3 regions of the Brevibacterium siliguriense genome follow, and region 3 is predicted to be linked to each of the others. Evidence: predicted binding sites of a transcription regulator. Region 3 holds the regulator's gene; each other region holds the start of a gene.
The links. The regulator HspR, encoded in region 3, represses chaperone genes until heat shock. The targets are predictions, from matches to a motif close to AAGTTGAGTCNNNNNGACTCAACTT.
Positions count from the first base shown of each region.

Region 1: the regulator HspR is predicted to act here: its motif matches at 6,844-6,868, upstream of BLU88_RS16250 (ATP-dependent Clp protease ATP-binding subunit).
Region 2: the regulator HspR is predicted to act here: its motif matches at 6,403-6,427, upstream of clpB (ATP-dependent chaperone ClpB).

Region 1 covers NZ_LT629766.1:3,607,669-3,617,217, reverse strand. The annotation lists gene BLU88_RS16285 (ABC transporter permease) at 1-233, opposite strand, end outside; partial or broken gene BLU88_RS16280 (TIGR04028 family ABC transporter substrate-binding protein) at 230-1,940, opposite strand; gene BLU88_RS16275 (VOC family protein) at 2,131-2,667, shown strand; gene BLU88_RS16270 (VOC family protein) at 2,655-3,323, shown strand; gene BLU88_RS16265 (DUF3152 domain-containing protein) at 3,442-4,227, shown strand; gene BLU88_RS16260 (DHA2 family efflux MFS transporter permease subunit) at 4,315-6,063, opposite strand; gene BLU88_RS16255 (TetR/AcrR family transcriptional regulator) at 6,060-6,710, opposite strand; gene BLU88_RS16250 (ATP-dependent Clp protease ATP-binding subunit) at 6,887-9,436, shown strand; gene BLU88_RS16245 (YidC/Oxa1 family membrane protein insertase) at 9,538-9,549, opposite strand, start outside.
Region 2 covers NZ_LT629766.1:900,936-910,484, forward strand. The annotation lists gene BLU88_RS03905 (CaiB/BaiF CoA transferase family protein) at 144-1,319, shown strand; gene BLU88_RS03910 (DUF5819 family protein) at 1,551-2,339, shown strand; gene BLU88_RS03915 (HTTM domain-containing protein) at 2,329-3,621, shown strand; gene clpB (ATP-dependent chaperone ClpB) at 3,734-6,340, opposite strand; gene BLU88_RS03925 (Na+/H+ antiporter) at 6,461-8,038, opposite strand; gene BLU88_RS03930 (enoyl-CoA hydratase) at 8,148-8,927, shown strand; gene BLU88_RS03935 (NAD-dependent epimerase/dehydratase family protein) at 8,961-9,549, shown strand, end outside.
Region 3 covers NZ_LT629766.1:1,044,207-1,053,755, reverse strand. The annotation lists gene BLU88_RS04560 (HAD family hydrolase) at 1-637, opposite strand, end outside; gene serS (serine--tRNA ligase) at 749-2,029, opposite strand; gene BLU88_RS04550 (diacylglycerol/lipid kinase family protein) at 2,111-3,226, shown strand; gene BLU88_RS18350 (hypothetical protein) at 3,449-5,581, shown strand; gene BLU88_RS18520 (hypothetical protein) at 5,823-6,911, shown strand; gene BLU88_RS19120 (LPXTG cell wall anchor domain-containing protein) at 6,908-7,150, shown strand; gene BLU88_RS04535 (heat shock protein transcriptional repressor HspR) at 7,240-7,680, opposite strand; gene BLU88_RS04530 (DnaJ C-terminal domain-containing protein) at 7,695-8,711, opposite strand; gene BLU88_RS04525 (nucleotide exchange factor GrpE) at 8,893-9,549, opposite strand, start outside.

The DNA.
Region 1 (9,549 bases), 1.5 Mb from region 3:
AACCCGGTGAGGCTGAGGACGTAACGCGACCACCAGGAGTCGTCGGCGCCGGTGGCCTCACGGATCTCAGCGATCTGGTCATTGGACAGACCCAGCGCCGGATCGGCGAAACGGGCAGTGACGCCGTCGCCGGGGATGAGGCTGAGCAGGATGAACGCCGCGGTGAACGCGAGCAGCAGCACGAGGATCGCTTGGACCAGGCGCAGGAAGAGGTAACGGGTGTCGAGGATCATTTCTCTCCTGCCAGCCAGGTGCTGTAGAAGTCGGGCCGCCCCACGGGTTCGGTGGCGAAGCCGTGGACGCGGCGGCGGAAGGCGAAGACCTGCGGCTCTTCGAAGAACGGCAGCACATAGGCCTGGTCGACGAGGTAGTTCTGGACCGCCTCGGCGGCCTGCTGGCGTTTCTCGCGGTTCGGTTCGGATGCCAGGGTCTCGAGGAGCTCGTCGACCTTCGCATCGACCGAATCGTAGTCGGCGTCGGGGCGATCGGCTCCGTTGAGGAAGACGTCGCGGTTGACCGAGGAGTAGTTCGAACGCAGATTGTCGAAGTCGGCGCGGGCGACCATCGAATGGTAGATCTGCACGGTGTCGAGGTCGAGGGCGTCGAGGGTCTGCTTCGATTGGTCGCCGGGGTTGATCGACAAGCGCACGCCCACGCGGCGCAGCTGCTGTTGGATGAGGGTCTGGACCTCGTTCGACCGCGGCTGCGGCAGAGCGATATTCACCGTCAGCGCCAACGGCTGCCCGTCTTTGACACGGTAGCCCTGCCCGTTGCGCTCGCTCCACCCGGCCTCATCGAGGAGGCGGTTGGCCTTGTCCGGGTCGAAGTCCCACGACCCCGACTGGTCGACATACCCCATGGCGCCCTTGGCCAGCAGACCGGTGGCCAGCGGGTAGTTCGGGGTGAAGAGCTTGTCGACGATCTCCTGGCGATCGATGGCGGCGATGAGTGCTCGCCGGACGTCGATATCGGCAAGCAGGTCGTGGCGGAACCGGAAGTTGATGCTGTTGTTGATTCCGTTCGTCGCCTTCGCATAGAGGCGCAGCCCCTGCTCGGTCACACGGGACTCGTCCGGAGCCTGGACGTCGCGGACGCCGTCTGCCTGTCCGGAGAGCACGGCTCCGATGCGCACGGAGTATTCGTTGTTGGTCAGATAGTCGATGCCGTCGAGGTGGGCTCGGCCCTGGTGCTTCAGATGTGGGGGAGCCCAGTCGTAGTCTTCGCGGGCACGGACGGAGAGCTTCGTGCCGATGGTCTCGGCCGTGATGTGGAAGGGACCGCAGGTGTGGATCTGCGTGGCTCCGCCCGGGCCGAAGCCTTCGGCGTCAAGGTCGAGAGTGGAATCGGCGAGCAGTCCTGCGTTCATCGTCGACGTCGCCTGCGCGAAACCGGGGGAGGGGGGCGGAGAAGTGGAACCGAACCCGATGCTCGTCGAGGACTTCGCTGCGCTCATAGTTCGAGATCTGCTCGGATACCGGCAACGTGCGTGCTTCGTCGCCGAGACCGAACAGGTCGAAGTTCTTCGCCACATTCTCAGGTGTCAGCGGTGAACCGTCCGAATAGGTCACGCCTTCACGGATGGTGAATGTGTAGGTCGTGGCATCGGCGTTCGTCTCCGGCAGTTCGGTCGCCAACCACGGATAGAGCTCGAGTGTCTTCGGATCCTGCCACAGCAGGCGCGCGGAGATGTTGTTCATGATCCCGCCGTTGGGGTAGAAGCCGACCGACGGCGGGTAGAGCAGGGTCCAGGTCTGGGGTTCGAAGTAGGTGAGCACTCCGCCACGGACGGGTTCGCCCTCGGCCAGCGAACCGGAATCGTGGGGTGTGCAGGCGCTGAGGGTGAGCAGAGTGCCGAAACCGAGACCGAGGCTGAGGACCGAACGGCGGTCGAGGCGGCGCCGGGTCAGACGCGCCGCGGTGGAGAGACGGTGATCCGTCATGAGAGGTCCTTCGGGCAAGAGGGATGGAGCAGGGGGAACTGAGTCGGATAGTTCAACAATATGCGGACATTGGTGGTGCCATTTCTGACTGGCAGAGGCGGTGTCCGGCGCGGGGCCCGAAGTGGATGTGCATGCATTGAGTTAAGCGCATCCGTGCAATCGCCGTCAATCCGGGGCTTAATATTGAGACATGTTGAGCAATTCGCGCTTCGATCATCTGGTCATCGCCGTTCCCGACCTTCAGGGATATGTTGAGCAATCCGCGACTAGTCTGGGGGTGGAGCCGGTCGACGGCGGTGCCCATCTGGGGCTGGGGACAGCCAATGCGCTGCTCGGACTCGAGCTCGCCGATGAGCTCACGGAATCGCTCGGACTCGCACGTCCGAGCTGTTCGAACCCGCTCACATACCTTGAGATCCTCGGTCCCGACCCCGAGCAGGACCCGGCGCTCGCAGCGTCACGGTTGGCCGGGATCACTGAACCCACGGTGCAGAGGTGGGCGATCCGTCCGGACGATTTCGACGGTCTCGTCACGGCCGCGGCGCGGTCACAGGAACCGCGGGTCCGCCTCGGCGAGGTTCATGACATGACCCGCCGCCGACCGGACGGAACGGTCCTCGATTTCTTCGGCATCGCTCTCGACATCATTGCCCCAGGAGGGCAAGAGGGGGAGACTGAGGGCCTACACGCTCATCTGAAAGGTCCGGGTGGATCATGGACGCTCTGAACATCATTCCCGCTGAACTCGACCACCTCGTCATCACGGTGCCCGACCTCGAATCCGGGGTCGCCGCCGTGGAAGAGTCCACCGGGGTGCGTGCGGTTCCCGGCGGCTCGCATCCGGGGCGGGGGACCGCGAACTTCCTCCTCGGACTCGCCCCGACGGGCTGGCCGAAGGGAGCGCACACCTACCTCGAAATCCTCGGTCCGGACCCGCAGCAGGAGCCGCCGGCCGACGGCACCCTGCCCCTCGACGCACATCTGGCCACCGAGCCGACGCTGCAGACTTGGGCCATCCATCCGCCGGCGTTCCTCGCGAAGATCGCAGCCGCGAACACCGCAGGCATCGACTTCGGTGAGGTCCAGGACATGGCCCGCGACACCGCCGAAGGCGACCGCCTCGAATGGCGGCTGACCGCGCGTTCCCCGCTCCCGCGCGAGGGTGCGCAGCCGTTCCTCATCGACTGGGGCGAATCCGTCCATCCCGCCGAGGCGGCCCTGCCCGCGCTCGAACTGCTCGAGTTCCGTGTGGAATCCCCGGAACCCGAGTCGGCGCTGCAGGTGCTCGAGGTACTCGGTGCCGGTGACACCACTGTGGTCGAAGGGTCGGATCGCCGCCTGCGTGCCCGGCTTCGCGGCCCCGACGGCGTCCTCGAGTTCTGACCTCACCGAAAAACGGGCTGCGTGTCGAGATCTGGGTGTGCGCACGCGTTTCTCGACACTCAGCCCGTTTCTCGCTGAACCGTCCGCATCATCGCGTGCTGCGACTAGACTCACAGGCGTGCTCAGTCGAACCCGCCTCGCCGCCCGCCCGCGCCTCCGCACCTTGACCTCGCTTGCCGTTGCCTCGCTGCTCATCGGACTGAGCGCCTGCGCGCCCGCAGGTGAGGAAGAGACGCGACCGACCCCGAAGGCGGCCGAAACACAGTCCGGATCGCCGGATCCGAGCGGCACGGCCGGCGAAGAGCCGAGCCAGACGCCCACGCCCACTGAGACCGCAAGCGTGGAAGACGCAGGAGCGGCGGGAGTCAGCGAAGACGAAATCGACGATCATGGCAGCGGAAAATGGGACCGGCCGAAAGAGGAGACCGGACCCAACCGCGACGAGGGCAAGACGTTCAAGGTCGCCCTGCGCGTCGAAGACAACCTGCCCATCGACGTCGATGAGGCCGGAGACTTCATCATCAAGACCCTCCAGGACGAGCGCGGCTGGCAGGACATGGACGACGTCTCCATCGAGCTCGTCGATGAAGGTCAGGACACGATGATCTCCATCGCCAGCCCCGATACCGTCGACGAGATGTGCCTGCCGCTGCGGACCCTGGGTAGGCTCTCGTGTCGCAACGGTCCCAACGTCATTCTCAACGCCAAGCGCTGGGTCTCCGCCACCGAAGAGTTCGACGATATCGTCCAGTACCGGCAGTACCTCATCAACCACGAGGTCGGTCACGCTCTCGGCCACGGCCACGAATCCTGCCCCGGACCAGGCAAGACGGCCCCGCTCATGCAGCAGCAGACGAAGGGCCTGCAGGGGTGTGAGCCGAACGGATGGCCATCGAAGGGCTAGTCCACGGCAGTCGCGGACAGACTCCGGCCGATACAGTGCGGGCCCCGCAATTGCGGGGCCCGCACTGTCGTGGCGTGGACGTGCGTATCAGTGCTTGGGCGAGCGGGGCCGCAGAGAGTAGTCTCCGGCACCCTGCGTGGCCTTCTCGTACTCGATCTCATCGCTGACGGAGCTCGTGCCCGAGGGGGTCAGCGAACCAGGCTGTTCGACGACAGCGATGCTGTCGGTCGCGACGACCTCACGCTGATGGTCCGTCGGGGCACCCGCATCGATCTTCGTAGCCAGAGCCTTCTCACGAACGAACATGAGGATGACTGCCGCGATGATTCCCAGCGGGCAGACCCACAGGAAGATCGGCACCAGCGCATCGCTGTACGCATTGACGATGATCGTGTGGATCGGATCGGGCAGCGACTTGACCACCTCGGGGGTCAGTGAATTCGACCCCGTGCCCTTCATCGCCTGGGCGCCCTGAGGCCCCAGAGACTTGATGCCGTCCTCGAGGTTGGATGCCAGCCTCGAGGTGAAGAGCGAACCGATCAATGACATGCCCAGCGTGCCGCCGATCTGCCGGAAGAAGTTGTTCGACGCTGTCGCCGTGCCGACCATCGCCACCGGGAACGAGTTCTGGACGATGAGCACGAGCATCTGCATCGACAGTCCCAGGCCGAGGCCCAGCACACACAGGCAGCCGATGACGACGAGAACGTTCTGATCGGCCGTTACGAAGGTCCCCATGAGGAAGAGGGCGACGCCGACGATCGCGCTGCCGAGCACCGGGTACCACTTGTACCGTCCCGTCTTCGAGACGACGAAGCCGATGATGACCGAGCTCGGCAGCATCACGGCCATCATGGGCACCATGAGGAGCCCGGCCTTCGTCGCTTCGATCCCGTGGGCCATCTGCAGGAACGTGGGCATGTACGAAAGGACGCCGAACATGCCGATGGCTATGCACATGCCGGCGATCGTGCAGAGGACGAAGTTCGTGTCTTTGAACACGAACATCGGGATGACGGGTTCGGGCACAGCCTGTTCGACGAAGACGAAGACGACGGTGCTGATCACGGCGATGGCGATGAGTCCGATGATGATCGGATCGTCCCAGTCGTACTGATGGCCGCCCCACGAAGTCGTGAGGATGAGTGCCGAGGTGAATTCGGCGATGAGGATCATTCCCGCGACATCGACATGGCGTTTGACCGACCGATCCGACTTGGGGACCTTGAGGAAGATGATGGCGGCGATGAGCGCGAGCACGCCGAACGGCAGGTTGAGCGCGAATGTCCAGCGCCAGCCGGGACCCTCGGTGATCCAGCCTCCGATCAGCGGTCCCGCCACCGAGGTGACCGCGAAGTTCGCTCCCATGATGCCCATGTACGGGCCGCGTTTGCGCGCCGGCACAACCGCGGCGATGAGGGCCTGCGAGAGGATGATGAGACCGCCGCCGCCGAGTCCCTGAATGACGCGTGCGGTGATGAGGACGGCCATGTTGTGGGCCAGGAAGCCGACGATCGAACCGAGGATGAACATGCAGATGGCGAAGATGAAGATCTTCTTCCGGTTGAACGAATCGCCCAGCTTGCCGTAGATCGGCATCATGATCGTCGACGCCAGCATGAACGCCGTCGAGACCCACAGCATCTGGTCGACGCCGTTGAGGTCACCGACGATGGTCGGCAGGGCCGTGGCCAACATGGTCTGGTTGAGCGAGAACATGAACATTGCCAGCATCAGGCCGGTGAACAGCAGGATCACCGACGGGGTCTCGATCTCCGGCTCCTCTTCGGCGCCGTGCTGCTCCTCGGCAGCGGGCTCGGTGGCGGTAGTGGTCATTTCAGCCTTTCTAAGAGGGTCAGGAACAGTTCGATCGAGGAGTTGAACGCCTGGTCCACCCGTTCGTCGTCCAATTCGTGTTCAGTGTCGAATCGCGCAGAGGCGAAAGCATGCTCGAGCGGGATGCTGCACAGCTGCGCGAGCATCCGCGTGGCCCGTGCGGCAGTATCGTCATCGGCAAAGGTGGTTCCGCGACGTTCGACTCGCCGGCGGATGCCGGTGATGATCTGCTCGGAGTAGTGCCGCTTCGTCTCCATGCTGAGCATGCCGAGGTGCGGATGCCGAGCCTGGATTGCGCGCAGCTTCTGCTTGTTCGCCGACCGCGGCAGCAGGAATTCGAACGCGGCGCGGATGGTGAAGGAGAGATCCTCCACCAGAAGCTCGCGCTGGGGCTCGAAGTCCTCGATGAATCGCTGCAGAGCGGCGGCGATATCGTCAGAGGTCGTCAGTCCGACGATCGCCATCTCCTTGGTGGGGAAATAGTTGAAGAACGTGCGCGTCGAGACTTCTGCTGCTTCCGCGATCCGAGCCACAGTCACCTCGTCGAGCCCATGATCGAAGACGAGATCGACGGCCGCTGCGTGGATGGACGCGCGGCGCTCCCGGGTCTGACGCTCGCGGAGGGATTCGGTCGGTTCGGAACTCACCAGAAAATTATGCACCTCTTGCAAAATTGCACCAAATGCAGAAATGCATTCAATGCATTTCTTGACAGTGATGTTGTTCACACTCCGCCGTCGGGTGGTCGACAGGCGGGAATATATGTCCGCATGCACCTGTTGATTGAGTCGTATACGCTCAACTTTGAAAGAGGAGGTCAGCTTTGGCCACATTCTTCGGACCCGCAGGCTCGGGCGGAGACTCGTTCGACGAGTTCCTCGCTCGTTTCCTCCAGGGACAGACCGGAGCCCGCCGAGGCCGTTCCGTCGACATCAACCGACTGCTGAGCAAGCGCAGCCACGAGGTCATCGAAGCGGCCGCAGAGTTCGCAGCACGACACGGTCAGTCCGAGGTCGACGCACTCCACATCCTGCGCACCATGGTCGATTCCGAACCCGGAATCTCCGCCGTGCGCCAGGCCGGTGCCGATCCCGAGGCCATCGCCCATGCGATCGAAGAGCGCCTTCCGGCCAGCACCGACACCGAGGCGGATTCCACGCCCACACTGACCGGTTCGGCCCAGCGCGCCCTGCTCGACGCCTACCAGGTGGCGCGAGCCTTCGGATCGACCTACATCGATCCCGAACACATGTTCTTCGCCTTCGTGCTCAACCAGGAGATGCCCGCCGGTCGGATCCTCGCCCAGGCCGGCGTCACCCAGGCTGCACTGCAGGCCGGTGCCGAGGCGGCCGAAGCCGCAGGCATGCACCCCGGCCAGGAGGCCGAAGGTGAGGACGGTCAGGAATCCGTGTTGGAGAAGTTCGGCACGGACCTCACAGAGCTCGCAGCCGAAGGCAAACTCGATCCCGTCATCGGCCGTTCAGAGGAAATTGAGCAGACGATCGAGATCCTCGCCCGCCGGACGAAGAACAACCCGGTCCTCCTCGGCGAGGCCGGTGTCGGCAAGACCGCGGTCGCCGAAGGCCTCGCTCAGGCCATCCACTCGGGCGAAGTTCCCAAGCAGCTGCAGAGCAAGCGCATCATCGCGCTCGATATGCCCGGAATGCTCGCCGGCACCCGTTACCGCGGTGACTTCGAAGAGCGCCTGACCGGAGCTCTCAACGAAATCGCCGACGACGGAGACATGATCGTCTTCGTCGACGAACTCCACACCCTCGTCGGTGTCGGCGGCAACGGCGAGGCGAACTCGATGGACGCCGGCAACATCCTCAAACCGCGCCTGGCCCGCGGCGATCTGCACATGATCGGCGCGACCACGCTCAAGGAGTACCGCACTATCGAGAAGGATTCGGCTCTCGAGCGTCGCTTCCAGCCGGTGACCGTGGGTGAGCCGAGCGTCGAGGATGCGGTGACGATCATCGACGGGCTGAAGGACCGCTATGCGGAGTTCCACGAGGTCACCTACACCGCCGAGGCGGTCCGTGCGGCCGTGGAGCTGTCGAACCGCTACATCACCGACCGCTTCCTGCCGGACAAGGCCATCGACCTCATCGACCAGGCCGGAGCCCGGATGTCGCTCAGGCGCGGACCCGCGATCGATATCGACGCGCTCAAGCTCAATCTCTCCGAACTCGAAGCGGAGAAGAAGTCCGCTATCGAGGTGGAGGACTACGAGCGTGCCGGCCGTGTCCGCGATGAGATCAACGAGGTGACCGCCCGGATCGAATCCGCCGAGAATCCGGACGCGGAGGCCGCGAAGACCGCTGCCGCCGAGGCGATCATCGGTGAACAGGAGATCGCGCATGTGGTCTCCCGGGCCACCGGAATCCCGGCAGCACGGATGACGCAGAGTCAGAAGGCACGACTGGCGAATATGGAAGAGGTCCTCCACGACCACGTGGTCGGACAGGACGAAGCCGTGACCGCCGTGTCGCGCGCGATCCGCCGCAGCCAGACCGGTATGGCCGATCCCAATCGGCCCATCGGCAGCTTCCTCTTCCTCGGCCCCACTGGTGTCGGAAAGACGGAGTTGGCGAAGGCTCTGGCACAGACTCTGTTCGACGACGAGTCGGCCATGATCCGCTTCGACATGAGCGAGTTCGGCGAACGCCACACGGTGTCCCGCCTCGTCGGTGCCCCTCCCGGCTACGTCGGCTACGACGAGGCGGGTCAGCTGACGGAGAAGGTCCGCCGCCGTCCGTATTCGGTCATCCTCCTCGATGAGATCGAGAAGGCCCACCCGGATGCGTTCAATCTGCTGCTGCAGGTCCTCGATGACGGACGGCTCACCGACGGCCAGGGCCGCACGGTCGACTTCCGCAACACCGTGGTCATCATGACCTCGAACCTCGGTTCCGAGTTCATGTCCGGCACTCCGCTGGGCTTCGCCTCCGGCGCCGCCGCTGACGCGGAGAAGAACCTCAAGGCCAAGGTCATGGGTCGTCTCAAGGAGTTCATGCGGCCGGAGTTCATCAACCGCATCGATGACACCGTGATGTTCTCACGGCTTGATCGCGAGCAGCTCCGGTCCATCGTCGATCACCAGCTGGCTGCGTCGAAGCAGCGCCTCGAGGCTCAGGGCATCGCCCTCGACGTCTCGGCAGAGGCTCTCGACTGGCTGGCCGATGAAGGATACGAACCCGAGTTCGGCGCCCGTCCGCTGCGTCGCACGATCCAGCGCGAGCTCGACGACCGCATCGCCGATCTCCTCGTCACCGAGGCGGTCGATGAGGGCGGCACCGTGCGTGCCACTGTCGAAGGCGGCGCACTCAAGGTCGTGGCCGGCACCCGCCCGGAGCCGATCATCGCCTGATCACCGAGGCGGCCCGGCACCGGCCTCGACGCAGAGCCCGGGTCGGAGGACAGGAATCCTCCGCCCCGGGCTCTTCTGTGTTCTTGGTTCAGCCGGGCCAGTCAGGCCGGTGT
Region 2 (9,549 bases), 140 kb from region 3:
GGCAGCCGACGGAGTCCGCGGAGCCGACCGGGCAGTCAACGGCCACGGGAGTCCGTATAGTCTGGCAGGGAGTCAGAGATCTGGCCCGGACCCGCGCATCGGACCCGGAGCCAGCGACCGATCGCGTGCGAAGGAGGCTGCAAGTGGAAGACCAGGATCTGCAGGAGATGTTCGGCAGACGGGGGACGGGGCCACTGGCCGGAACCGTCGTGGCCGACTTCTCCCGAGTCCTTGCCGGACCCTACGCGACGATGATGCTTGCGGACCTGGGAGCCACGGTCATCAAGGTGGAGGGGAAGACCGGGGACGATACACGTCACTGGGCGCCGCCTCGGCGAGGGGATGATGCGACGTACTTCCTCACGGCGAACCGGAACAAGCACTCCGTCGTCCTGGATTTCAAGGACGAGGAGGACCTCGCCTTCGCCCAGCAGCTCGCCGCGCGAGCCGACGTGTTCGTGGAGAACTTCAAGGCCGGGGGACTGGCGAAGTACGGGCTCGGCTATGAGACGGTCAGCGCAGTCAACCCCGGAATCGTCTACGCCTCGGTGACGGGTTTCGGCCGGGGCAACCCGCAGCCGGGCTACGACCTGCTCATCCAAGGTCTGTCCGGGTTCATGTCGGTGACCGGTTCCGAGGAATCGGGCCCGGTCAAAGCCGGCGTCGCCGTCGTCGACGTGATCACGGGACTGCACACCGCGGTGGGCATCCTCGGTGCGCTCACCCATCGCAAGGACACCGGGGTCGGTCAGCTGGTGGAGACGAACCTGCTGTCCTCGGCGCTGTCCGGACTGGCGAACCAGACCTCGGCGTACGTGGCCGGCGGCGTGACTCCGCAGGCGATGGGCAACAAGCACCCGAGCCTGTACCCGTACCAGCCGATGCCCACGGCCGAGGGGCAGATCATCATCGCATGCGGCAACGACAAGCAGTTCGCTCGTCTCGCCGAGGTGCTCGGCCACCCCGAATGGGCCGCCGACGAGCGGTTCGCGAACTTCGCCGACCGCAACGTCAACCGCGACGACCTCGAACCCGAGCTCATCGCGGCGCTGAGTGAGAAGACGAACCAGGAATGGTTCGACATTCTCACCGCGGCGGGGCTGCCCTGCGCACCGATCAACTCCATCGCCCAAGGCGTGGACCTGGCATCGTCGCTGGGACTCGAACCCGTCGCCGAGGCGGGGTCCGGCGATCGCGTCATCCCCACCGTCCGCAACCCGATCCGCTTGTCCGAGACCCCACCCAGCTACGAACTGGCCCCTCCGACGCTCGGCGATTCCACCGAAGCGGTCAAGGCGTGGCTGCGAGCGGCCGAGTAGCGCCCGACCGAGTTCGACGTCGACTGTGCGCCGCGAATCGGCAAGTCATTGTGTGTCCAATGACCGCGAATGATTCTCGCGAATGATTCTGTCGGTACACGGGCGGGCAGTGGGACAGCTGAAGTACGCTATTGACTGTGCGTTGTCACCGAAGGATCTGCAACGCGCCCCATGAGGCGAGGGGACCTGCGGTGACGACAGTCGTATTCCCAAGAGAATTCCGGAACCGAGATGGACAATCAGCCGACCGAGGTCACTCCTCGGCGACGTTCGGCGGTGAAACGGGCCCTGATGGTCATCGCCATGGTGATCACGGGCTTCCATATCTTCGCCAGCTTCCTGTGGATCGCCCCTGCCTCGACGATGCGGGAGGTGATTCCCGGCGACCTACTCTCCAAGTACATGATCCCGCTGTGGGGACAGTCGTGGAGCGTGTTCGCCCCCGAACCGATCAACGGTGACTACTACTTCGACGTGCGTGCGGTGATCAAGACCGACAACGGCGAAGAGATCACCCAGTGGGTGCGGGCCACTGATGTCGAGCTCGACCACTCGACGTACAAGCTCTTTCCGCCGCGGTCGGCGGGACTGGGAATCGGCGTGGCCTCGGACATCAAGGGCTCCTGGGAGGAGCTGCCCGATGACCAGAAGGCGATCGTCAAACTCGACTACTTCAAGGGCGACGATTCCGTCGACCGGCTGGAGACGAAGCTGAAGGAATACGACGATCCGGAGAACGCGATTCCCGCGTACCTGAAGAGCGAACACCTGGCCACTGCGTATGCGACGCAGGTGGCGAAGGCCATCTGGGGCGACGATGTCCAGCGCGTCCAGTACCAGGCCGCCCGTCAGAACGTCGTGCCTTTCGCCGACCGCAATGACAAAGGTGCGAAGCGCCCGAATATCCAACCCGTCCCGGTGGGATGGCGTGCGCTCGTCGTCGAAGATCACCAGTCGCAAGAGGAATTCACGAAGTACTTCTGCGCCTCGGACGAGGTGAGGTGCGTCGGTGAACAGTGACGACACGAACCGTAAGGGTGGAAACGACCGCGACGCAGAGGTCACGGATCAGCGGACCGGCACGGCTGCTTCGGCGCAGGAATCCGTGCCAGAATTCGGACTCGTTCCGGTGACGACCCTCGTGCGGACGAAGCTCTCGCAGGGGTGGAACTGGCTCGAGGAGATGCTCACCGGCCGGTACCACGCGACGTACGGGCTGGCGGTGACGCGGATCCTCATCGGGTTCACCGGGCTCGGCCTCATCCTCACGAACTTCAATGCTCGGCACTACGCCTTCGGCGTGGGGTCGGCCTGGAACGGGGAGATCGCCGAACCCAAGAGCGACTTCCCGACCATCTGGCTCTTCTCCCTCTTCCACCGGGCGGTGACGGTGCCGCCGCTGTTCACCGCGATGATGATCGGACTCGCGCTGCTGGCGGTCGTCATCATCCTCGGCTGGCGCACACGAATCGTTCTGCCGGTCTACCTCGTGCTGTGGGTGAGCTTCATCGAGCTCAACGACGGGGCCGGCGACCAGGGAGACAACGCCTACCGGATGTTCATGATCGCCCTGCTCTTCGCGGATACGACCCGCCGGTGGTCCCTCGACGCCAGACGGCGGGCGCGGAACCCGGAGTTCCCGGACCGCGACGGCGGACAGTGGCGCTGGGCGCTCATCATGGCCAACAACCTCGCCATCGTCGTGCTCGCATTCCAGGTGTGCGCTATCTACATGTCCGGCGGCCTGTACAAAGCCGGCGGCGAAGCCTGGCAGCACGGATTCGCCGTGTACAACCCTCTGCACACTCAGCAGTTCGGCACATGGCCGGTGCTGTCAGACCTGATGACGGCATGGGGGCCGATGGTCGTGGCGATCTCGTGGGGATCGATCCTCTTCCAGTGTGCCTTCCCGTTCATGCTCTTCAACCGCTACACCCGCATCATTGCGCTGTTGGGCATCCTGTCCTTCCACCTCGGCATCGCGCTGCTCATGGGCCTGCCGTGGTTCTCGCTGACGATGATCGCCGTCGACGCGATCTTCATCCGCGACCGTTCGTTCGCGAAGGTCAGGGGCTACCTGCGGCATTGGTGGAAGTCGTCGGCGCCGAGGTCGGTCGCCGGGGCTGCTGGACCCGGCGCGTCTGCCGGCGGTTCGGGCGCGCGAGGCGGTTCGGCCGCGCGCAGGGGCGGTTCGGCTGTGGATTCAGGGGCGAAGGCAGGTTCCGCCGCGCGCGGCGGCGGATCGAAAGGCAAGTCCGCGAAGGCCGGGGCAAAGACGTCGTCAGGGTCGCGCAAAAAGTAGTCCCGCCCCGACGTTCGACGCCGCATCACAAAAGGTGCAGGGCATCAGGATCGAAACTGATGCCCTGCACCTTTTGTGGTTGCCTCTTGCGAACTCGCCGCGGCCAGGAGCCTTACCGTTTGGGGCGCAGCTCCAGGCCGGTGGCCTCGGGGTCCTCTGGCAGATCGACGACCACGGTGTCCCCGTCGACGATGTCGCCGGCGAGCAGGGCACGGGCCAGCTTGTCGCCGATCTCGCGCTGGACCAGCCTGCGCAGCGGCCGGGCACCGAATGCCGGATCGTAGCCTTCGAGAGCCAGCCAGTCCTCGGCACCCTGAGTGACCTCGAGCGAGACCCGACGGTCCGAGAGCCTGCGCGACATGTGCGCGATCTGCAGATCGACGATCGAAGCGAGCTCGGTCTGACTGAGTGCGTCGAAGATCACGATGTCATCGAGACGGTTGAGGAACTCGGGCTTGAACGTCGAATGCACGACATCGAGCACCTTGGACCTCTGCTCCTCGGTCGACAGATTCTTGTCGACGAGGAACTGCGAACCGAGGTTCGAGGTCAGGATCAGGATGGTGTTCCTGAAGTCGACCGTGCGTCCCTGACCATCGGTGAGCCGACCGTCGTCGAGGACCTGCAGCAGGATATCGAACACGGACGGGTGCGCCTTCTCCACTTCGTCGAGCAGGACGACGGAGTACGGCCGACGGCGGACCGCCTCGGTGAGTTGGCCGCCCTCGTCGTATCCGACGTAGCCCGGAGGGGCACCGACGAGACGGGACACGGTGTGTTTCTCACCGTATTCGCTCATATCGATCCTGATCAGGGCCTTCTCGTCGTCGAAGAGGAAGTCCGCGAGAGACTTCGCGAGCTCCGTCTTGCCGACACCGGTCGGTCCGAGGAACAGGAACGAACCGGTCGGACGATCCGGATCGGCGACACCGGCGCGCGAACGGCGGATGGCGTCGGAGACCGCGGCGACGGCGTTCTTCTGTCCGATGAGACGTTCACCGAGGATGCCCTCCGCGCCGAGCAGCTTCTCGACCTCACCCTGGACGAGACGTCCGGCGGGGATGCCCGTCCACGAGGAGACCACCTCGGCGATGTCGTTGCTCGAGACCTTGTCCGAGACCATCTGATCCGAATTCGCTCCCGCTTCGGCCTGGGCTTCGGCGGCTTCGGCCTCGGCGATCTCCTTCTGCACGGCGGGGATCTCGCCGTAGAGCAGACGGGACGCGGTCTCGAGGTCCGTGTCGCGCTGAGCCTTCTCGGCGGCCGAACGCAGCTCGTCGAGCTTCGTCTTCAGCTCACCGACCCGGTTGAGGCCGGCGCGCTGGGACTCCCACGTGGCCTCAAGTCCGCGCAGCTCCTCCTCCTTGTCGGCGAGATCGGCGCGCAGGGCGCTCAGCCTCTCGACGGACGCGGAGTCGGTCTCCTTCGCCAGCGCCATGTCCTCCATCTTCAGTCGATCCACGGCGCGGCGGAGCTCATCGATCTCGACCGGAGCCGAATCGATCTCCATCCGCAGGCGGGAAGCCGCCTCGTCGACGAGGTCGATGGCCTTGTCCGGCAGCTGTCGGCCGGTGATGTACCGGTTCGACATTGTCGCGGCCGCGACCAGGGCGCCGTCGTTGATGGTGACCTTGTGGTGGGCTTCGTAGCGTTCCTTGAGCCCGCGCAGGATCGCGATCGTGTCCTCGACGCTGGGCTCACCGACGAACACCTGCTGGAACCGGCGTTCCAGGGCGGGGTCCTTCTCGATGTTCTCGCGGTACTCGTCCAGCGTGGTGGCACCGATCATCCGCAGCTCACCGCGGGCGAGCATCGGTTTGAGCATATTGCCCGCGTCCATCGAGGAGTCCCCGCCGGCACCGGCACCGACGATCGTGTGCAGTTCGTCTATGAAGGTGATGATCCGGCCGTCGGCGTTCTTGATCTCCTCGAGCACGGCCTTGAACCGCTCCTCGAACTCGCCGCGGTACTTCGCCCCGGCGACCATGGCGGACAGGTCGAGGCTGATGAGCGTCTTGTCGCGCAACGATTCGGGTACGTCACCGGCCACGATCCGCTGGGCCAGGCCTTCGACGACGGAGGTCTTGCCGACGCCGGGCTCACCGATGAGGACGGGGTTGTTCTTCGTCCTGCGGGAGAGCACCTGTACGACGCGGCGCACTTCCTTATCGCGGCCGATCACCGGGTCGAGTCTGCCCTCACGGGCGACTGCGGTGAGATCGATACCGAACTTCTCCAGCGACTGCATCGTCTCCTCGGGGTTCTCCGAGGTGACTTTCTTGCCGGCGCGCAGTTCGGGAAGGGCCGCCAGCAGCGCGTCCCGGTTCGCTCCATTCGCACGCAGCGCCTCACCCGTGGTGTCCTGGCCGGCCGCGGCGGCCAGCAGCAGGTGTTCGGTCGAGACGAACTGATCGCCGAGTGCGGTCATCTCCTCCTGCGCGAGGTTCATCATCTCCAGGCCCGCGCGGGAGAGCCCCGGCTGGCTGACGGTGGAACCGCTGACGGTGGGGAATCCGCTGATCACGGATTCGATCGACCGGAGCACGGCCTGCGGGTCGGCACCGACCTTCGTCAGCAGGGTGGCGGCCAGCGAATCGGGCTGGCCGAGCAGGGCCGCGACGAGGTGAGCCGGTTCTATCTGGTTATTCTTCCGGGCGACGACGTCGTTGACCGCAGTCTGCAGCGCCTCCCGGGATTTGGTTGTCATCTGTGCGTCCATGTACGCATCTCCTCTTCAGAATTCTGTGCTGATTTCAGCTCTCGAAAAGAACAACACCAACAAAGTTGAGTCTATTCCACTCAACCTTCAGAATCGAAGAAGAATTTCGCCGAGGCGCCCCTACCGGGTGATGACTGACTGGAGGTCGAAGCGGTGGAGCACCCGGTCGGCGATCTCCGGATCGGTGCCGCGTTCGCGACGGGCCTTGAGCACCTCGGCGCGGGCGGACTGCATGGCCTTCTTCTGCACCTGCATCATCTGCTCCCGGTGCTCCTTGAACGCCATCGCCTGTTCCGAGCTCGCCTGGTCATCGGTGGTTCCGCTGAGCTGATCGTGCAGGACCTTGAACCGTGCCCGCAGAGGTTCGATGACGTCGTCGGGCAGGCTGTCGTCGTTCTTGATCTCGCGCATCGCGGCTTTGTAGGCCCGAAGTGCGATGTCCCTGGTGGCCTGATGCTCCTTCTCCGCTTCGTCGTCGATGCCGAGGAGGGCGACGACCGTCGGGAAGCTCAAACCCGCCAGCACCAGAGTGACCAGCAGGACCACCGCGGCCGCGACGACGATATAGGACCGCCCGGGGAACGGTGCGCCGGAACTCGTCGTGGCCGGGATGGACAGGGCCAGTGCGACGGTGGCCAGGCCGCGCATCCCGCCCCAGGTCATCAGCGTCGCATCGCGGACGCTCAGGGGCGCGGCATCCGGATCCTCCTCGCGTCTCTTGCGTTCGATGACCGTGCCCAACAGCAGCCACACGAAGCGGACGGCGACGACCACGACGGCGATGAGGGCACCGACGAGGATCGCCCGCCCGAGGTCGGCGTGCTCGGATTCGACGATGAGGCGCAGATCGAGGCCGATGAGACCGAAGGCGATTCCGGTGATGAGCATCTCGAGGACCTGCCACGTCGAATTCTGCGTCACCCGCTCCGCCGAATTGCCCTCGACATCGCGGCGTCGCACCTCGAGGGCCGCGACGACGACGGCGATGACTCCGCTGGCGTGGAAGTGCTCGGCCACGAGGTAGACGCCGAAGGGCAGGACGAGCATGAGCGAGGACCGAGCGATCGTGTGGTCGATCTTCTCCATCACCCACCATGCGGCGAAGGACAGAACCAGTCCGACGATGATCGCCACGACGGCGGAGACGACGAATGACACGGCCAGATCTGCGTAGTCCACCTCGGTGCCGGCCAGGACCGCGGCCATTGCGGTCTGGAAGATGACCAGGGAGGCGGCATCGTTGAACAGGCCCTCGCTCTGCAGGGTCGACATGATGCGGCGGGGGATCGAGACGGTGCTGGCCACGGCTTCGACGGCGACGGGGTCGGGCGGGGCGAGCATGGCGCCGAGTGCAATGGCAGCGGCGATCGTGATTCCGGGGATGAGGAAGACCGCGGACCCGGCGACGGCGGCCACGGTCACCCCGACCAGGGCCACGGACATGCCGAGGATCGTGCGCCACCGGATCGCGAACAGCGCCCACGATGTCTTCTGCGCGGCGGCGAAGAGCAGGGGCGGCAGGAACAGGGGGAGGACGAGCTCGGGGTCGATAGCCACCTCGGCGAAGGTGGGGATGAACGCGCCGGCGATGCCGATGAGGACCATCAGCGCCGGCCAGGGAAGCTTGAGCTTCTGCCCCAATCCGACCACCACAGAGGTGGCGGCTCCGAATCCGATGATCATCAGCAACGTGGTCATGCCAGTCCCTCCGAACCGCTCCCACCGGGGCGGATAAGTCCGGAGGCGGGCGGAAAAATGTCGGCGCAGATTCCGCGCCGGGTCCGCAGACCTTTGGCAGAATGAGGCTATGTCGGAATCAATTGTATTCGGCCACCTCGACGACGGAGTCGCGTCCGTGACGATCAACCGGCCGTCCACGCGCAATGCGCTGTCGCGCACGGTCATGGAGGACCTCATCGGCACCCTCACCGAGGTGGCCGAGCGCGCCGATGTGCGCGCGGTCATCCTCAACACCGCCGGTCATGTGTTCAGCTCCGGTCATGATCTCACCGAGATCCGTGGTGCCGATCATGCCACGCAGCAGACCACGTTCGATGCGTGTGTGCGGCTGATGCAGCTCATCCAGTCCATCCCGCAGCCGGTCATCGCGCAGGTGCAGGGAGTGGCCACTGCTGCGGGCTGCCAGCTGGTGGCGACCTGCGATCTGGCGGTCGCCGCCGAGTCCGCCAGGTTCGCCACTCCCGGGGTGAAGATCGGTCTGTTCTGTTCGACTCCGATGGTGGCACTCTCCCGTGCGGTGCCGGCGAAGCAGGCGATGCGGATGCTGCTGACCGGTGATTTCGTGACCGCTGCAGATGCGCTGAAGTTCGGCCTCGTCTCCGATGTCGTCGCCGATGCTGACCTGGAGTCGGCCACCTTGGAATTGGCTCTCAAGGTCGCGTCCGCCTCGTCGGCTACAGTTGCCCTAGGAAAAGCCGCGTTCTACGAACAGCGGGAACTGCCTGTGGCCGATGCCTATGCGCGGATGTCGCAGGTGATGGCGGACAATGCCGTTGCAGCCGATGCGCAGGAGGGGATCGACGCCTTCCTGACGAAGAGGGAACCGCAGTGGCAGCACCGCCGCTGAGGCGGTGGGCATGAAGAGGAGAAGGGGACCGTCGTGTCGGTGATAGTGACCGGAGCCAGCGGCTTCATCGGTGGTGCCATTGCACGGGCGCTCGCCGATCGGGGCGAAACGGTCTATGCGCTGTGTCGGAGGAACCCGGAGATCCCCGGGGTGAACTTCCAGCATTGGGACATCACGGAGCCCGCACCTGCAGCGGTGACTTCGCTGGCCAAGAGCGCGACCGCGGTCTTCCACTGTGCCGGGATCGCCTCTGTCAGCGCCGATGACGATGAGCTCTACGAGGTGAAGGTGACGGGCACGCGCAATGTCCTCGACGCCTTCCCGCAGTCCCGCGTCGTCCATGTGTCCTCGACGACGGTGTACTCCGAGTCCGAACCCCACGCCGAGTTGTGGGAGGAGGCCGGTCCGAAGGATCCCAACGATTTCGCCGATGCCTACTCTCGCACTCATGCGCTCGCCGAACAGCTCGTCGGGCGCCTGCGGGCCGATGCGGCGATCCTGCGGCCGGCGGCAGTCTATGGCCCGGGCGAGACGATGCTCATGCCGTTCCTGTCGCGGATGTCGAAGAAGGGTGTGCTGCGGCTGCCGGGTGGCGGTCGTCAGAAGATCACCCTGACTCATA
Region 3 (9,549 bases):
GCTCGACTCCGAGCTCCTCCGCCACGATCTCCAGACCGCTGGCCTTCGAGACCCCGTCCGGAGCGATGTCGAGCCAGTTGCTCCACCCCACCGAGTAGCTGACCTCATGGAGTCCGAGCGAGTCCACAGCGGCCGCGAACTCCTCGGCGGTGCCATTGACCTCGCGCATGACGATGCGGGTGGCCCGCTTGGTCAGCAGCGCTTCGAAGTCGACGATGTCGAGAGTGTCCGATTCGGCGAGTTCACCGACCGGGAAGGCTCCGGACGCCCACCGGTGCAGGTCCGGATCCTCGACGAGGAACAGCGCCGTCGGCAGCGCCGCGTGCATCTGCTCGAGCGCATCCTTCGGGTCGAACGACACCACATGGTGCATCTCCCACCCCAACGGCAGCTCCGGGTCGAGGCGGACGACGACGGACCCGTTCGAGCACACGATGAAACCGTGCTTGAGATCGAGCGCGTGGACGACCTCGAGCGCACCCGGCAGGGCACGGCCGGTGGAGATCACGAGATGGTGACCATCCTCGGCGAGCCGATCGAGCACCTGCTTCACCGACTCCGACAGGGATCCGTCGTAGCCGACGATCGTGCCGTCGACATCGAGTGCGATGAGGTGCGGGGTCAATGTGTCTCCCAACGTATTCGTAGATTCTCTTATCGTCGTTCCTACCGGCGCCGAGGCGGCCGAACCCAACCATGTTCCGCTCAGTTCCGCCGAACGGTCAGTGCCCCGCGATCCGACACAGCCTCAGAAGCGCGGGCCTTCCGGCCCCTGGGCGGTCATCCCGCCGAGGTAGGGCCGCAGTGCCTCCGGCACCGTGACCGAGCCGTCCGCCTGCTGATGGTTCTCGAGGATCGGCACCAGCCAACGGGTGTTGGCCATGGTTCCGTTGAGGGTGGCCACAGGGCGGGTCGAACCCTCGCGGCGTTCGCGGATCTGCAGACGCCGGGCCTGGAAGGTCGTGCAGTTCGACGTCGAGGTCAGTTCGCGGTAGGTGCCCTGGGTCGGCACCCAGGCTTCACAGTCGAATTTCCGGGCGGCCGAATCGCCGAGGTCGCCGGCGGCGGTATCGATGACTCGGTAGGGCAGCTCGCACAGTCCGAGCATCTTCTCCTGCAGCGACAGCATCCGCTCATGTTCGGCCTCGGCGCCCTCGACCGGGACGTAGGCGAACATCTCGACCTTCTGGAACTGGTGGACGCGGATGATTCCGCGGGTGTCCTTGCCATAGGAACCGGCCTCACGGCGGTAGCAAGAGGAGATTCCGGCGTAGCGCAGCGGACCGTCGGTCAGGTCGATGATCTCGTCCATGTGGTAACCGGCCAGTGGCACCTCGGAGGTGCCGACGAGGAACAGGTCGTCGGCTTCGAGGCGGTAGACCTCGTCGGCGTGCTCGCCGAGGAAGCCGGTGCCCCGCATGACTTCAGGACGAACGAGGGTCGGGGTGATGGTCGGGCTGAATCCGGCTTCCTCGGCGACGTCACGCGCGAGGTTGAGCAGAGCCATCTCGAGCTTCGCACCGAATCCGGTGAGGTAATGGAAGCGCGATCCGGAGACCTTTGTGCCACGGGCGGTGTCGATGGCCTTGAGCTTCTCGCCGATCTCGAGGTGGTCGAGCGGTTCGAAGCCGTCCGGGGTGAAGTCGCGGGGCTCGCCGACGGTCTTGAGCGTCACGAAGTTCTCTTCGCCGCCCGACGGGATGCCGTCGATGATGAGGTTCGGGACCTTCGATACGAGCTGGTCGAAGGCGAAAGTGGCTTCTTCGGACTCCGCGGACAGCGACTTCACGGCCTCGGACTTCGCCTTGCCTTCAGCGATGAGTGCCGGCTTGTCCTCCTTCGCCGCCTTCGCAATCTGAGAGGAGAAGGACTTCTGATCCGCACGTGCGTCTTCGAAGGCGGTGATGGCCGCACGACGAGCAGAATCGGCGGCGATGACCTCGTCAATGAGCTCGACGGATGCCCCGCGAGCCTCCTGCGATGCCTTGAACAGGGCCGGGTTGTCTCTGAGAAGCGCTAGATCGATCACCCTCTCAGCTTAACGGGCCGGGCCTGTTTTCGATATTCGACCCTCAGCTCGCGTTTGAGTTCCGCACTGTACATTTGGGCCATGATCATCGAGTTGGATCCCCTGATGACCTGGGTCATCATCATCGGCGCACTCGCTGTGCTCGTGGCCGCGTTCCTCATCGGCCGCCGCACCGGCGTTCGTCGCGCCCTCAACACGATGAGACGCTATGCCCACCCGGCGAACCTCTCCGACGAAGTCGTCGATGATTCCGCCCGGTACCGTGCCGCACTCATCGTCAATCCCACGAAGACCGATGTCCACAATCTGTCCTCCACCGCCGAGGCGATCTGCCGTTTCGAGGGATGGAGCCCTCCGCTCGTGCTCGAGACCACCGTCGACGACTCGGGTGAGGGAGCCGCCACCCGCGCCCTCGACGAGGGGGTCGACGTCGTCATCGCCGCCGGCGGTGACGGGACAATCCGCGCGGTCGCCTCGGCGCTGGCGGGAACTTCGACTCCGATGGGGATCGTGCCGCTGGGAACGGGAAACCTGCTCGCACGCAATATCGATCTCGTCCTCGATAAGACGGAGTGGGCGCTGCGGATCGCCCTGTGGGGGCGCAACCGGGAGATCGACGTGGGGAAGGCGAAGACCGCCCCGGACGGCGACACCCATATCTTCACCGTGATGACCGGGCTCGGATTCGATGCCGCGGTCATGGCCGACACCAGCGATGATCTCAAGGCGCGACTCGGATGGCTCGCCTATGTCGAAGCGGGATCGCGGAAGCTCACCGGCAAACCCAGTCATGTAAAGGTCACGTTCGACGACGAATATCGGATCTCGGCGAGGGTGCGCTCGGTCCTCGGCGGCAATTGCGGCCGGCTGCAGGGCGGCATCCAACTGCTGCCGCAGGCGGTCATCGACGACGGCATGCTCGACGTGCTCATCGTCAGCCCGAAGAACCTCGGGCAGTGGGTCGGCGTGCTCGCGTCGATCGCCGGCCGTCGAGCCTCACGCGGGCTGCACACGAATATTCGGAAGTGCCGCAAGGTCGTCGTCGAAGCCGGTGACGACGTTGATATTCAACTCGACGGGGATCCGCTGGGGCAGTCGTCGTACCTCGAGATGGAGGTCGATCCCTCGGCCCTGACCGTCCGAGTGCCGACTGTCGAACAGCGCAAGCAGATCCGCGCCGAGGCGTGGCCGGTCTAGGTCGGAATCGCTGAGTTCGCGCGGCCGGCGCTCCCTCTCGCCGAGGCGGCCGCGACAGTCATTCTTTTACCGACGAGTAGGTCACGAGATGGTTAAAGAAATCCACCCAAGTGTTACCGCTTTTAAACCTGAACAAAACGTACAGAAATAGTTTGGAAAACCCTCAGAACCTAGGATGAGTGCCGTATCACACCCCTCGCCACAGAGATTGAAGGCACTCCAATGAAGAAGATCATCCTCGCGCCGGCAGTCGCGCTCGCTTTCACCGGGCTTGTCGCGAGCCCGGTCGCTGCTGCGGAATCGACGTCTGCCCAGTCGACCTCATCGCAGTCCGCCGAGCAGAAGAAGGCCGAAGCCGAGAAGCTCAAGAAGGAAGAAGCCAAGAAGGCCGCTGCTGAGAAGGCTGAGGCAGAGAAGAAGGCCAAGGCAGAGAAGGCGGCCGCCGAAAAGAAGGCCGAGGAGAAGGCCGAAGCAGCCAAGAAGGCCGCTGACAAGAAGAAGACGGCCGAGGACAAGGCGGACAAGAAGGACGACGCCAAGAAGCCGCCGAAGAAGGTCGATCCGAAGCCTGCCCCTGCCCCCAAGGACGAGGACAAGGACGTCAAGGACGACGACAAGTCTGAGGACAAGGCCAATCCGATCAACGCCTCGGTGCAGGTGACCTCGGGCGAGGTCACGGCCGAAGAACTCGCCGAGGAAGGCGTGACTGTCAAGGTCACCGGCCTCGAGAAGGGCGACAAGGTTTCGGCAAAGTCCGGCCTCACCGGCCCTGCCACGACCGCTCAGGGCTCGACCGCAATATTGAAGCTGCGCTCTGCCAAAGAGGTCACGCAGGAGTCGGTTTCCTTCGCCGTCCAGGTGCAGCGGGACGGCGCCGACAGCAAGAACGTCGCCGGCACCGCCGAGGTCGACCTCCAGGCGGCCATCGACGCTTCGCTTTCCGTCTCCCCGGACGAGATCACCGCTGAGGATCTCGCAGATGAGACCAAGGGCGTCAACGTCACGGTCACCGGTCTTGAAGAAGGCGACACAGTCACTGATTCGCTGACCGAAGAGTCCGAGACCGCCTCAGGCACTACCGTCTCCAAGAAGATCTACTACAAGGGGGACGCAGCAGACCTCGAAGAGGGTCCCGTCGACTTCACCGTCACCATCGAACGTGAGGGCGAAGAATCACAGACCCTTGACGGCGAAATCAACGTCGTCGATGAGGTCGCGGAAATCGACCCGAAGGTCTCGCTCAACACCGACGAGATCTCGCAGAGCGAGTTCGCGAAGAACGGCATCACGGTCACCGGTGAGGGCTTCACCCCCGGCGGCAAGGTCACCGTCGTGGGCGGCACCGCACAGTCACCCTTCGCAACCAAAGAAGTCGAAGCCGACGGCGAGGGCAAAGTCTCCGCAACCCTGAAGTTCGAGGGCGACGACGCACTTCCGGCCGGCGACTACACCGTCTGGGGCGTCGACCAGGCAACCAAGACCAACTCCCCGGCTCAGGGCTTCACCATCACCGAAGACGACGCTGTCGATCCGATCGACGCCTCGCTCACGGTCGATCCCAAGGAGATCACCGCCGAGGATCTCGCCAACAGGGACAAGGGCGTGACCGTCACCGTCTCCGGCGTGAAGAAGGGCGACACGATCACCGACTCGCTCACCGGCAAGAGCGAGACCGCAGAGGCTGACGGAGACTACAAGCTCCACCTCTACTACCGAGGCAACCCGGACAGTCTCGAGGTCGGCAAGGTTCCGTTCACTGTCGCCATCGACCGTGAGGGCACCGAGTCGGAGACCCTCAAAGGCAACATCAACGTTGTCGGCGAAGATGACGGTGACGACGGCGAGACCGAGGCACCCGCCGAGGCGACCTTCAAGGTCTCACCGAAGACGGTTGAGGCAGCGGACTTCGCCAATGAGAAGAAGGGCGTCACCCTCGCCGTCGAGAACTGCGAGCCCGGCGCAGATGTCCACTTCGAGGTCAACCCGAAGGGCATCAACGTCACGGCTTACGAGAACACCGTCAAGGCTGACGACGAAGGCAATGCCTCCGTCAACGTCTTCGGCACCTCGTCGGATGTCTCCGCCTACGTCGGTGCGTACACCGCAACCGCGACCTGCGGCGATGACACCATGAAGGACTCCTTCACAGTCACCGAAGGTGCCAACGGCGGCGGCTCCGGAGGCGGCGACAACGGAAATGCCGGTAACGGTGGAGACGACGGAAGCCAGCTGCCTCGCACCGGAGCCGACCTCGGCGGACTGACGACGGGAGCCCTGCTCCTCCTCGTCGGTGGTGCCGCGATCGCACTGACCGGCCGCAAGAACAAATTCGGTCAGACTCCGACGAGCTTCTGATCCGAGCCAGGCGGACAGCCTGGATCGATTCGGAGGGGCGGCCCAGCACACGCTGAGCCGCCCTTCCTTCTGCTCTGCAGTCCGCGACGAATCGGGCGGTCAGGATGAATGGAGAATGAACTCTGCGACAGGGCCGAAGCCAGCACTGAACAAAACGAACACAACTATGCGTGTGGTGAATGTTGCATTACTGTTACATTCGTAATACTTCACACCCAGCTGTAATTTTCTAAGGAAATACATGAAGAAGCTCGCCCTCGCCCCCGCGGTGGCCATCGCCATCACCGGCCTGGCCGCATCCCCAGTCATCGCTGCCCCCGGCTCGGTCAACTACTCGCACTCTGTCGTCAAGAACTCCGGCGACGCCCAGGAAAGCACTGCGTCTGAATCACCTGAGGCTGATGCGCAGGCTATCGAGGCAAAGGTGACGACCTCCCCCAAGGAAATCACTGCCGAGGATCTCGCCAACAAGGACAAGGGTATCGTCGTCACGATCACCGGCCTTGAAGCCGGAGACAAGATCTCGGATTCGCTCACCGGCGAAGCTGGAACTGCTGAGGGCGATAACTTCGAATACAACATCTACTCCACTCAGCCCGCCGAGGACATCGAAAACGGTACGGTTGATTTCTCCGTCACGATCACTCGCGATGGTGAGCAGCGCACCTACGACGGACTGAGCTTCAACGTTGTCGATGACACCGACGAGCCCGAGGCTCCCGAGGCGGATCCGAAGGTCTCGCTCAACACCGACGAGATCTCGCAGAGCGATTTCGCGAAGAACGGCATCACGGTCACCGGTGAGGGCTTCACCCCCGGCGGCAAGGTCACCGTCGTGGGCGGCACCGCACAGTCACCCTTCGCAACCAAGGAAGTCGAAGCCGACAACGAGGGCAAAGTCTCCGCAACCCTGAAGTTCGAGGGCGACGACGCACTTCCGGCCGGCGACTACACCGTCTGGGGCGTCGACCAGGCGACCAAGACCAACTCCCCGGCTCAGGGCTTCACCATCACCGAAGACAAGACCGAGGACCCCACAACTCCTGCTGAAGAAGCCACGTTGACCGTCTCCCCGAGTCGATCACCCCCGCTGACTTCGTCAAGGAAGACAAGGGTGTCACCCTCGCCGTCGAGAACTGCGAGCCCGGTGAAGACGTCCGCTTCCTCGTTACCCCCAAGGGCGAATCGAGCGTCACCGCCTTCGACAAGACCGTTCAGGCTGACGACGAAGGCAAGGCCAACGTCAACGTCTACGGCACCAGCGCGTCCAATGCCTCGGCCTACGTCGGCGATTACGATGTCACCGTCACCTGCGGCGATGACGAACTGACCGGTGACTTCTCGGTCGAGGAGGATCCGAATGCCGGTGGCGGCGACGGAAACGAAGACGGCAATGGCGGAAACGACGAAGGCGACAACGGTGATGCCGGCAACGGGGGCGACCTGCCTCGCACCGGTACCGAGCTGACCGGCCTCGTCGGCGGCGCCGGCCTCCTCCTCATCGGTGGAGTTGCAGTCGCCATGACCATGCGCCGCAAGAAGGTGGCCCAGGATCCCGCTGAGATCTGATAGCGACCGCCTGAGCTCTGCAGAGCTCGACGCGAACTGAGAAGAGCGCAGACCCGTTCGGGTCTGCGCTCTTCGTTATTGTGTTTATCTCAGCCGCGTCGGTACCGGTTGTACAGCACCAGGGCTCCTGGTTCCGGACGGCCCTGCGGGCGACGTCCGCGCGAGATCGAGACGACGTCCCCGCCCACGGTGCCGGCTGCAAAGACGCGTGCATCGCGTTCCTGCGCCGATCTGCGGGTCCGCACCTCGTCCTCAAGCTCCTCATTGCGGCTCTTGAGCGCATCGACCTGATTCTGCAGGTCGATGATCTTCTTGATCCCGACGAGGTTGACTCCCTCGTCCTGCGACAGCTGCTGGATCAGTCGCAGCTTGGCGATGTCCTTTCCGGAGTAGCGTCGCCCCCGGCCCGCGGTGCGTTCCGGAGTGACGAGACCCAGGCGGTCATACTGCCGCAGCGTCTGCGGGTGCATGCCCGCCAGATCCGCTGCCACCGAGATGACATACACCGCCGCACTCGATGAAATGTGCATTGTGATTCACCACCTCAACTGGCCTTGGCTTTGTCCAGCAAGCCAGCGCGTGGATCCTCACCTTCGGTGGCAGCCTTGAACGATTCGACCGCCTGCTTGGCTTCCCTGGACAAGTTCTTCGGCGACACGATCTCGACTGTCGCCAGCAGATCTCCGGTGCCCTTCTTCGTCTTCACGCCCTTGCCGCGCACACGCAGGGTCCGCCCTGAAGGCGTCCCCGGTGCGACCTTGACCTTGACGGGCATTCCGCCCAGGGTCGGCACCTTGACCTCGGCACCGAGGGTCGCCTCGTCGAAGCTGATCGGCAGATCCATCCGCAGGTTGTCACCGTCGCGGGTGAAGACCGGGTGCGGGCTCACGTGCACGGTGAGGATGACGTCACCGTTCTCGCCGCCGTTGGGGCTGGTCTTGCCCTTGCCGGCCAGGCGGATCTTCTGTCCGTCTTTGACCCCGATCGGGGTGCGCACGGTCAGCGGCTTCCCGCCGGGCATGTTCAGCTTCACCGAGGCGCCGTCGATGGCTTCGGTGAATGACAGCGTCGTGCTCGACTTGATGTCGCCGCCCTTGACCGGGGGCTGGTACCCGCCGTATCCGCCGCCACCGCCGAAGCCTCCGCCGAATCCGCCGAGCAGATCCGCCAGGTCCGGGGGAACGTCGCCCCCGCCGCCGTAGGTCGTGCGGGTCCGAGTCCGTCCGCCGCCTCCGAAGAGGTCGGAGAACACGTCGTCGAATCCGCCGCCGGCAGCACCGCCGGGTCCGCCTGCACCGGCGCTGAACCGAGCACCGCCGCCCATGGCTCGGACCTGATCGTACTGGGCCCGGGATTCCTTGTCGGAGAGCACCTGGTGGGCCTGGCCGATCTCCTTGAACTTCTCTTCGGCCTTCTCATCACCGGGGTTGGCGTCCGGGTGATACTTGCGTGCGAGTTTGCGATAGGCCTTCTTGATCTCGGCATCGGAAGCATCCTTGGAGACGCCGAGGGTTTTGTAGAAGTCCTTGTCGAACCAATCATTCTGAGGTCCGGTATTCACCTGGCACCTCCTTTCCTTCCAAACAATCCAGTCATCACGGTATTCACTTGTCCTCTCACAATCCGCATCGCCGGGGCAAAGCCCCGAAGATCCGGACCGTCGCCGAGGCGGTTCCCCGTCCCCGTACGTCGGTGAACTGACGTACGGGGCGGGCGGCCGCCTCGGCGATCGTGGTCGTAGCTCAGTCCTCCGGCTGCTGGACGCCGACGCGGGCAGCGCGGATGATGCGCTCCCCGATTCGGTAGCCCGGCTGCATGACCAGGAAGAGCGTCGGAGTCTCGACCTCGTCCGAGGGCTGCTGCATGAGCGCCTCGTGGAGGTTCGGATCGAACTCGTCGCCGACCTCTCCGTACTGTTCGACGCCGATCTTGTTCAGTGATTCGACGAGCTTGTTCACGTGGGTCTCGAAAGGCCCGGTGACGTCGCCGTTCTCGCGGGCGAGTTTGACCTCGTCGAGCACGGGGATCAGGGCCTCGACGACCTTGATCGTGCCGCCGAGTGCCGCACGCTCGCGTTCCCGGTCGGCGCGCATCCGATACGCCGCATATTCGGCGTTGATGCGCTTGAGGTCGGCCAGGTAGTCCGCGGCTTCCGAACCCGGTTCGGGCTCGGCTGCCGGCTCGGTGTCCTCAAGACCCGAGGCATCGGCGGGGATGTCCACACCGAGGTCGCTGGCATCGGCCGCGGCCGCACCCTGCTGCTCGGCATTCGGATCCGCGGTCGGCTCCTCGCCGACCCCGGCCGAGGCCGACTGCGCGTCGGCCTCGGGACGGACCTCACCGGTGTTCGGATCAACCCGGCGCTTGTCACTGAAGGTGAAGCCTGGCTCCTCGGACGA